DNA from 2 places in the [Clostridium] hylemonae DSM 15053 genome. Region 1 is predicted to be linked to the other one. Evidence: a T-box and tRNA genes for the amino acid it is inferred to sense, from the RefSeq annotation. Region 1 holds a T-box; the other holds one or more tRNA genes.
What was found. A T-box is a leader RNA that pairs with one kind of tRNA and senses whether it is charged. The one in region 1 lies ahead of proS (proline--tRNA ligase), so its partner is inferred to be a tRNA-Pro.

Region 1 (5,182 bases):
GCCTCAAACCCATGTGCCTGGAGCGTCGTAATGATATCATTTACTTTCGCAGGCAGTTTAATTATTAAATCTGGCAAAACAATGACCTCCCCTGAAAATTTACATAGTAATATCATACCCTTTATTTAACATCTTCTGCAATATAAATATTGTTGGGGACGGAGGTTTTTTAAAAAACCTCCGTCCCCAACGCATTTTACCCTGTCCCAAATTTAAATAACCATGTCCCTCTTTTGGTTAACCGGTTCCTTTTATTTCTTTTCTAAGAACTGCCTGAATCTCATCCGCACCTTTTTTTGAAATTCCCAGAGACTTCATTAAAACTTCACCAAACAGCCTGCGCGTGTCTATGTATTCCAATATTTCCTCTTCAGGTACCCCCAGCTGCCACTGCATATCGAAAAGCACTTCTCGTGCTATTCTCAGATTATTCCAGTGTGTGTCTTCCGAAACATCCACAAATACATCCCTGTTATCCCTTTTATGAAATGCCAGAAATTGCTTGTTTGTCTGAAATCTTTTTTCTTTTACTATAAATGCATGTTCGCTCAAAATGTCACCTTTACGGTGGCAATACTCATGGAAGCTGCAGAATTTATAGCTTTGCAGTTTATTCAAATCTCTATCCATCAGGGGATTAAGGTGGATATACCTAAGACAGTTCCAGAAATACTCCTCTTCTTCGATGCATTGGCTCTTGAAGCGGTCCTGAAACACATATCCTATTCGGTTATTCTTGTAGTTATAATATTGGGCATATGCGGCTAAGACTTTAGCCATAAATGATGAAAGCTCCTGAATTTCTGTTTTGACAAGCAGATGTATGTGATTCGGCATTATGCAGTATGCATATACTGCCACATTAAACTGGGATAGGTTATCCCGTAGTAGACTTATAAATCTTTTCCGTTCTCTGTTTTCCGCAAATATTGCAGCGCGGTTTAATCCGCGGGCCATAACATGGTACAGCCCTGTTATACTTTCTCTTCTTCTATGCCTTGACATATATTTTATCCTCCCAGCAGATGGGGACAGGGTAAATTTGTTTGGGGACATGACTATCTTAGTTGGGGACGGAGGTTTTCTAAAAAACTTCCGTCCCCAAATTAAAATTAATATGATTTTCCCCAATATGCCATGTGTTTTGCAGGTTTTCCACACCAGATGCACTTATCTGATATCATCTCTTCATCTTCTATAAGGCACCGTGTAGCAGCTCCGCCTGTGGCGTATTTTACTTCACCTTCGCATTCCGGATCTCCGCACCAGCAGGCTTTGACAAATCCGCGGTTTGCTTTGAACTTTTCAACCATTTCGTCCATTTCAACAGCTGTGTCTATATGACCGTTCAGGAAGTCTACCGCTCTGTTGTACATATCCTCCTGGATCGTCTCCAAAATGTCACGCAGCTTTGTAGCGATTTCATCCAGAGAAACGATGATCTTTTCCCGGGTATCCCGGCGGACAACAACAACTTGATTCTTTTCGATATCTTTTGGTCCGATTTCAATTCGTGTAGGAATACCAAGCATCTCCTGTTCAGAGAATTTCCATCCCGGACTCTTTTCTGAATCATCGATCTTCACTCTGTAACCGGCCTTTTTCAGCTCATCGAGCAGTACGTTTGCCCTGTCAAGCACGCCTTCTTTGTGCTGTGCGATCGGGATGATCCTACATTCTACAGGAGCAACATGAGGAGGAAGTACAAGCCCGCTGTCATCACCGTGGACCATGATGATCGCGCCGATACTTCTCGTGGACCATCCCCATGATGTCTCATAGGCGCTGTGAAGCTGGTTGTTCTTATCTACATATTTTATATCAAATGCGTCAGGGAATCCGCTTCCAAAGAAGTGGCTTGTCGCTGACTGAAGCGCTTTTCCGTCATGCATAAGCGCTTCGATCGTATACGTGTCCTGCGCTCCGGCAAATTTTTCATGTTCTGCTTTTCTTCCTGATACGAAAGGAATGGCGAGCGTCTCTTTGTAGCAGTCCTCATATACATGGAACATCTGTATCGTACGCTCCTCCGCCTCTTCATAAGTCGCATGAAGCGTATGGCCTTCCTGCCACAGGAACTCTCTGGAACGAAGGAACGGTCTTGTCGTCTTCTCCCATCGAAGTACAGAGTTCCACTGGTTCCACACTTTTGGAAGGTCTCTGTATGACTGAACGGTCTTTGACCATAAATCACAGAATAAAGTTTCAGATGTAGGACGGATACAGAGCCTTTCCTGAAGTCTCTCCATACCGCCGTGGGTAACCCATGCAACCTCAGGAGCAAATCCTTCTACATGGTCGGCCTCTTTTTCAAGAAGATTCTCAGGAATCAGAGTAGGAAGGTATACATTTTCTACTCCGGTCTCTTTAAAACGTTTGTCCAAGTCTGCCTGGATCAGTTCCCAAATAGCATAGCCGTTCGGCAGATAGTTGAGACAGCCTTTTACGCTGGAATAATCGCAAAGCTCCGCCTCACGTACAACATCTGTGTACCATTGTGCAAAATCCTCATCACGTGGTGTGATATTTTCTACTAATTTTTTTTCCTTTGCCATGTTTCTCTTCTCCTTTTAACCGCAGGGCCCTTGCCCCACTTATTTAATTTTCGCCGGGAAACAAAAAACGCCGGGCCTTTCGTTTCCCTGAAAAGGGACCGAAAAGCTCGGCGGTACCACCCTAGTTAACTGCGACCCTTTCGCAGCTCTCTCTGATCACCATTAACGCTGATGAAACGCTGTGCTTTCGCACAGTGGCTCCAAGGTAGGTTCATCGCATTTCAAAACAAGAATCTTTCAGCGCCGCGGATTCTCTCTCTGTGGAATTTCCTTTGCAACTACTATTCCTTTTCATCGCCCATTCTGCCTTGTGCAACTAGCATTGCCGGCAGATATTTAGTTAAACGTAATTTTACTTTAGCAGACTATATTTGTCAAGCATAATTTTACCGGCTGATACATTTTATCTCAATAAAATGTACACAAAAAATGCGAGATATGCCAACAGGAACATGACCCCTTCTGTCTTTTTTATTTCATGTTTGCTGATGGCCGCCACATACACGATGATACTGGCAGCGACAAGTATGAGGGTATCATACACTGCTGTCACGTCAAGCTTTATAGGGGTTATGACGGAAGACACGCCCAGTATCAGCAGAATATTGAAAATATTGGAACCGACGACATTTCCCACTGCAAGGTCATTTTCCCCCTTGCCGGCAGCTACCATGGAGGTCACCAGCTCCGGCAGTGATGTGCCCAGAGCCACGATGGTCAAGCCGATAAATGTCTGGCTTAGTCCAAAGTCTTTTGCTATACTGCTGGCACTGTCAACAACAAGGTCTCCGCCCCATATGATACCTGCCAGGCCGACGGCAATAAAAACCCCGCTCTTTAATGGGCTCATTACCTTATAGTCTTCCTCATCGACCGGCATTTCATTCCTCGATCTCAGCGCAGATCGTACTGTTGCAAAAAGAAAAACCACAAACAACGTCAATAATAGCAGACCGCTGTATCTACCGAGAACAAAAATCTGGTCACCTTTCAATACCTTTGTAATTGAAAAATCAGAGTTCAGCAGCAGCAGAATAAGTGTAATAAATATGGAAAAAGGAAACTCTTTTCTCAGAAGTGACCATTTGGCCCTCACAGGCTGCACGAGCGCGCAGCATCCCAGTACCACAAGAAGATTAAACAGGTTTGATCCGAGCACATTGCTCACCGCAAGATCATTGTTCCCCTTCAGGGCTGCCGTTGCACTGACGGAAAGTTCCGGCATGCTTGTCCCAAACGCCACAACGGTCAGACCGATGATGATGGCCGGCACCTTTAATATCTTTGCCACACTGGAGCTTCCGTCCACAAACAGATCTGCTCCCTTTATCAATAATAAAAAGCCCAATATCAGCTTTACATACTCCATAGTCAACTATCCTCTTCCGCTCAATATATTTGCATATTTTCATGCACTATGTTTAAATGATAAGAGTCCATTCAACCAAAGTCAAGGAGATTTCTCTATGAAAAGTAACCGTTTAGATATATTGTATGAAGATAAAGATATAATCGTATGTGTAAAACCTCATGGAACCGCTGTCCAGACTAAAAATACATCGGCTCCGGATATGGTAAGTATGCTCAAAACACATATTTTTTCTCAGGAACCGCAAAACGGAGAGCCTTATCTTGCCGTAATCCACCGCCTGGACCAGCCTGTGGAGGGAATCCTCGTATTCGCCAAGTCCCCCTTTGCTGCGAAAGAGCTGAACCGGCAGCTGCAAAATAAAGGCTTCGGAAAATATTACCGGGCACTGGTGGACGGCATTCCACCGCGAGAAGAAGATACACTGGAAAACTACATGCTGAAAGACGGGCGGACAAATACTTCCCGCATCTGCACACCAGATACCCCCGGCGCCAAACAAGCCCGGCTGCATTATAAAATAATCCAAGAGGGACATGGTTATTTCAAAAAGGGACACGGCGAAACGAAACGGGGACGGGGGAAATCTCAATTTCCCCCGTCCCCGGCCGGCCCGCAGACCGAGCTGGATATTCAGCTGGACACCGGACGCCACCACCAAATACGCGTTCAGATGGCCCATTTAGGCTGTCCAATTGCCGGCGATACAAAATATAACCCTGGCGCTCCAAATGATGGAGAATGGCAGCAAATACAGCTGTGCGCATATAAATTAAGCTTCCGCCACCCCAGAACAGGACGGCAGATGGATTTTTCTTTATTGTAGGGACATGGATACCTCAAAAGGGGACACGGAAAACGTCAGCGGGGACGGGGGAAATCTCAATTTCCCCCGTCCCCGGCCGGCCCCGTTCTGCCGTCCCATCTCCGCCAAAAAGGACATCCCCGCAAGGATGTCCTTTTCCGATCTCTCTCAAATCTCAATGACCGCCAAGTTCTATACTTCTGCCATATCTGGCTCTGCAACTGGCTCTTCTTGTAACGCTTCTTCGTATCTCTCGAGGATAATACTTTGAATCCGCTCTCTTGTTCCCGAGTTGATTGGATGCGCAATATCCCGATATTCGCCGTCTAATGCTTTTTTGCTGGGCATAGCAATAAAGAGTCCCTTTTCTCCTTCGATTACTTTAATGTCGTGTACTACGAATTCATCATCCATAGTAATGGAAACTACCGCCTTAAGTTTTCCCTCTTTTGC
Region 2 (5,182 bases), 1.4 Mb from region 1:
GCGAGAGGGGTGTCCGAGGTGGCGCTGACGGCGGTTAACATATCTATGCCGTATGTCATGGGGCTGTTTGCGATATCGATCTTATTTGCGATCGGGACGTCTACCGTTGTGGCGATCCTGCACGGTGAGAAGAATATCGGGCGGGCAAATGAAGTATTTACGCAGAATATTGTTCTCCTCATCGTACTGTCGGTCATCATCACGCTGGCTGTGATGCTGAATCTGGAGCGTTTTGCCGACTTCCTCGGGGCAACGGCCCAGAACAGGGAGTATGTGCTGGACTATCTCGGAACGCTTGTACCGTTCTCCGGACTTTTCATTCTGGCATATTCCTTTGAGATGCTGATCAAGACAGACGGTTATCCGAAGCGCGCTACGATCATCGTGACGACAGGTTCTCTCATGAATGTAGTGCTGGACTATTTCATGGTTATGGAATGGAATATGGGGATCAGCGGCGCGGCGCTTGCCACGGGACTGTCCAACGCAGCGCTTATCGGACTTTATCTGATGCATTTTCTGGGGGGAAAGGGAACCATCAAATTCAGGAAGTTCAGGCTGGATCTGCCTCTTGTGTGGAGAGAGTTCAAAAATGGGCTTCCCTCGGGTATTACAGAATTGTCGACAGGGCTGATCATCTTCCTGTTCAACCAGGCGATACTGCGCTACCTGAACGAAGACGCTCTCGTAAGTTATACGATCATTTCATATGTAAATTCTATTGCCATCATGTCCATGGTCGGAATCGCCCAGGGATACCAGCCGCTCATCAGCTACTACTACGGCCAGAAGCGGATGGACCGCTGCCGGAAGCTGATGCGTTACGGTATTGTGGCCGCGGTGGTCGTGTCTGTGGCATTTACAGCCGGAAGTATTCTCGGGGCGAAAGGGATCGTAGGAATGTTCGTAGCGAAAGAACTCACGGAACTGAGCGCTTACTCTGTGCATGTAATGTGCATTTTCGTGCTGTCGTTCCTCGTGGCCGGATACAATATCGTGATCGGCGGCTATTTTACGGCAGTGGAGAGGCCGGTATCGGCCATGGTCATATCGGTGGCGAGAAGTATCGTCATGCTCGTGCTGAGCCTTGGCGTCCTCACCGCTCTGTTCGGAGGACGCGGCATATGGTGGAGCCCGACGCTGGCAGAAGGCCTTACGCTCATACTCACGGCAGGCCTGTTTCTTCGCTATAAAAAAGGATGGAAAAAAGAAAATCATCTAAGTGAGGTTAGACTATGATCAAAAGAAAATTAAAAATGCGGTCAGTTGACAGCAGATATCTGGAACAATATAATGCATTACTGCGATATGTGTTCCAAGTGACGGACCAGGAACTAAATTCAGTTGGATGGCAGGAAAAGGAAATCATACGGGCCAAATTCCCAACGATGGAAAAAGCAGATGTGATTGGATGGTTTGACGGAGATACATTAGTTTCTCAGGTAGCAGTCTATCCTATGCAGATCAATGTTTTTGGCAGGATATATTCTATGGGCGGGCTGACCGGTGTTGGGACTTATCCGGAATATTCAAATATGGGGCTGATGCATAAGCTGCTTCAGCAGGCGTTGATAAACATGCAGAAAAAGGGACAGTATATCTGTTATCTGTATCCATATTCGATCCCTTACTACCGACGGAAGGGCTGGGAACTGATCTCAGATAAAATCGTCTATGAGATCAAAGATTATCAGCTTCCGAAAAACCAGCAGGTTACAGGGGAGATCCGGCGCGTCAAAACGGACAGTGAGGAATTAAAGGCCGCGTATGACCGGTATGCAGCGCACACCCACGGCGCTATTATCAGGGATGATCTTGCGTGGAACGAGTATTGGCTTTGGGATAAAGACGATATTATGTCGGCTGTGTACTATAACGAGAACGAGGAGCCGGACGGGTATATCATCTACTGGATCGAAAATGAGGTTTTTCATATCAAGGACATGATCTTCAATACCGAAGAAGCCAGAACAGGCCTGTGGAACTTTGTATCAGCACATTTTTCAATGATCGACAAAGTTGAGGGAAACACTTATACGGACGAACCCTTAGCCTTTTTGTTGGAGGACGCCAGTATTCAAGAAGTTATTTCGCCCTATTATATGGCAAGGATCGTGGACTTTCCGGCATTTATAGCGCAATATCCGTTCAAGCCGGACATCACGGAGCGCGAATGGAGATTTACAATGACCGACCCGATCCTGGAGTGCAATCAAGGTTCGTTTTTATTGAGGATATCTGAAAACGGGCACGGAGAGGCCACTCGAATCTCTGCGCAGTGCCCGGATAAAATCAATATTCAGACAATGACGACAATGCTCATGGGCTATAAACGCCCGGATTATCTCGCGAAAATCGGAAGATTGCAGACGAGTGAAGCCGTCATTGATATGCTGGAGGATGCCATTGAACAACAGACCCCTTATATATCTGATTACTTTTAATCTGCAGGGATATTTTTTCATACGCTTTGTCAGGAGCATTCAAATACCGCAGATGAAACGAAAGTTATACTCATTTGCGGTATTTTAAAAAAAATATAAAAAAGGACTTGATTTTTGAAAATTATTTGGTATAATTATATTTGTTCCGTCAAAGAAATGACGAGCTGTATTGCGGATTGGTGTAATGGCAGCACAGCAGACTCTGACTCTGTTAGTAGAGGTTCAAATCCTCTATCCGTAGTTCCTTGGCAGGGGCGCCGGATGCAGTCTGTATAGCATCCGGTAAACTAAACAACGGAGTGTGGCTCAGCTTGGTAGAGCGCTACGTTCGGGACGTAGAGGTCGCGTGTTCGAATCACGTCACTCCGATTTTACCCCCATTTTATGGGGGTTTTCGTTTTTTTAAGAGTTAAAAAATAGGTTGGCTTTGGTAGTTTGGTAATACCGCCGCCGTTTACCTTGTTCTCTCTACATACTGATCTTTTTTTTATTTCCTCTTTGATGTAATAATCTATAATTAACTTAATATGGCCGGCTAATAAACTGTAACGCCATGCGCATCGGTGGAACTATATACGCTTACAACTGCACTTTTTACCCCTGCGCTTTTTATTGAGAAACCTTGGCTGTCATTTGTGATGTAATCCATGAAAAAGTGAGGATTGGGGCCTCTGAAAATTCTTTTGTAAATGGTATTGTAATATTTGTGACGGCAGCTTTTGTCACTGTTGCCGTTATCTTTCCAGAGTCAATTACGGGGAGAGAGTTTAAATTGCTATTTGGCAGTTGCTTTGTTAAAATATAATTAGGTGTTACCATAACGGAATAGGCGGTTTGCCCTCTGACAGAGGGACTGAACCCTCTGATTACATAGAAATCTAAATTGGTTTTATCCAATTGTGAAATCTAGGAAAGGAGGGCGAATGTATGAGTGATTTTGAAATGCTCTCCATCGTACTAATGATTCTTGCAATCATTGTAACGATTCTAGTTGCATACATAAACCATACAAAAAAGTAACCGCCCCGACCAAGGAAAGGTTACTTTTTATATAACTGATTAAATTGGGAAACCGTCTATCGGTAACACCTTTTATAGTTATATATTAACAAGTGTATTGGAAAATGTCAAATTAATCTCTAAAAACAATATACGGATATACAAGATTTCCTTTCTGACAGTTTAGGTCGCTTGCTTATATTTGTTGTTGGTCGGGATTTGGTCGGGATTCAACCCCTCCCCACTTACAAAGCCTGTTATATTCAGTGATTCGAGATAGAACAGGCTTGAAAATTAGTATCACTATAAATTATAAAATCGGTAGATTGGAGTTTGAGGAGGATCAATAGTTTGGATAAAAAAGATTCAGTCAAAAAGTATACAACGATGTATATGAGCCTTGGGATGTGCTTTGGCGTATCCATTGGCTTAGTATTCGGACAGATCATCTATACTGATAATATGTCTATGGGACTGTGTTTTGGAATCCCGTTAGGTATGTGCATCGGTATGGCGGTCGGTTCTGCGAAGGATAAAAGACTTTCTGAAAATATGATGAAAGTAAGCAGGATCGAAACAATAAAAGATTCATCAGATATAGTGATATATGCCATAGACAAGAATGGGGCAGAAAAAGAGTATAGAGTTACCGAGACGAAAATGAAAGAGGAAAAGTTCTCAGTTGACGACCGGATTGCCGAAGAAACAGATGGTTTTCCGGTGTCCTTAGAAAACAAATAAAGCCATATCAAAGTTTCATGAGATTTGCTTTAAATCTATGGAGGTGCGGGAAATGATAGAATATGAAGTAAATGACCAGAAGCTTAATGCCTCAGTTTTTATCTCTTTCGTAAACAGAGTGTGGCCCGGGGATTATGATGTGGATAAAACGCAGGCGGCATTATCAAAAACGCTGAATATATCTGCTTATGATGATAAAATGCTTGTGGGCTGTCTACGTGTTCTTACAGATGGCTATTATTTTGGAACAATTACGGAACTGCTCGTTCTTCCTGAGTATCAGAAACAGGGAATCGGCAGCAGTCTTCTCCAGCTTGCCAGAAAAAATACCCCAACTATGCTGTATTTTGGCGCACAGCCCGGAGCAGAGGAGTTTTATGAAAAAAATGGGTGCCAAAAGGGCTTACAGTCCTACATAATAGCGAAGAAAAGATAGTTGTTATAATTCTGCTATACAGATATGGCAGTAATTGTGGGAATGTTAAAATATTTTAAAAATAAGGTTGAATTATATTTTAAATCATAATATCCTCTGTTTATACGGAGGGGAAAGCAATGGACGATCTATTATATGAAATGATCTTCAAACGCAGATCATTTCACGTATTCAGAGGCGCTGAAGGCGAAGCGATAACATTAGAGGAGTTACAGCACATTCAGAAAAAATTCAAACAATTCATACCGCTCGATAAGGATATCAAGATCGACATGCAGATATGTTCCGCCGGGCATACGACATGTAAGCGAGGACAGGAATATTGTTTACTGCTGTATAGTGAGAAAAAGGACAATTATCTGCAGAATATCGGATATGTGGGGGAACAGCTTGATCTGTACCTTGCCTCCCTGAATATCGGGGCGCTCTGGTTCGGCATAGGAAAAGCAGATGAACCGGAAAAAGATAACATGGAATTTGTTATCATGATCGCGGTCCAAAAAGTGCGGGAGAACAAGTTCAGAAAAGACATGTTTAAAAGTAAGAGAAAACCGGTGGAGGA

Region 2: it has a tRNA-Pro gene. The T-box ahead of proS (proline--tRNA ligase) is inferred to sense a tRNA for this amino acid. The anticodon was not compared.

What each region holds. Positions count from the first base shown of each region.
Region 1 is NZ_CP036524.1:523,839-529,020, reverse strand. Features, by position in the region: gene LAJLEIBI_RS02505 (CCA tRNA nucleotidyltransferase) at 1-77, opposite strand, end outside; gene LAJLEIBI_RS02500 (transposase) at 238-1,005, opposite strand; gene proS (proline--tRNA ligase) at 1,113-2,555, opposite strand; T-box leader at 2,646-2,859, opposite strand; gene LAJLEIBI_RS02490 (calcium/sodium antiporter) at 2,959-3,924, opposite strand; gene LAJLEIBI_RS02485 (RluA family pseudouridine synthase) at 4,022-4,750, shown strand; gene spoVG (septation regulator SpoVG) at 4,922-5,182, opposite strand, start outside.
Region 2 is NZ_CP036524.1:3,002,060-3,007,241, reverse strand. Features, by position in the region: gene LAJLEIBI_RS14005 (MATE family efflux transporter) at 1-1,239, shown strand, start outside; gene LAJLEIBI_RS14000 (GNAT family N-acetyltransferase) at 1,236-2,444, shown strand; tRNA gene LAJLEIBI_RS13995 (tRNA-Gln) at 2,615-2,685, shown strand; tRNA gene LAJLEIBI_RS13990 (tRNA-Pro) at 2,740-2,813, shown strand; gene LAJLEIBI_RS13985 (glycine zipper domain-containing protein) at 3,795-4,184, shown strand; gene LAJLEIBI_RS13980 (GNAT family N-acetyltransferase) at 4,240-4,620, shown strand; gene LAJLEIBI_RS13975 (nitroreductase family protein) at 4,740-5,182, shown strand, end outside.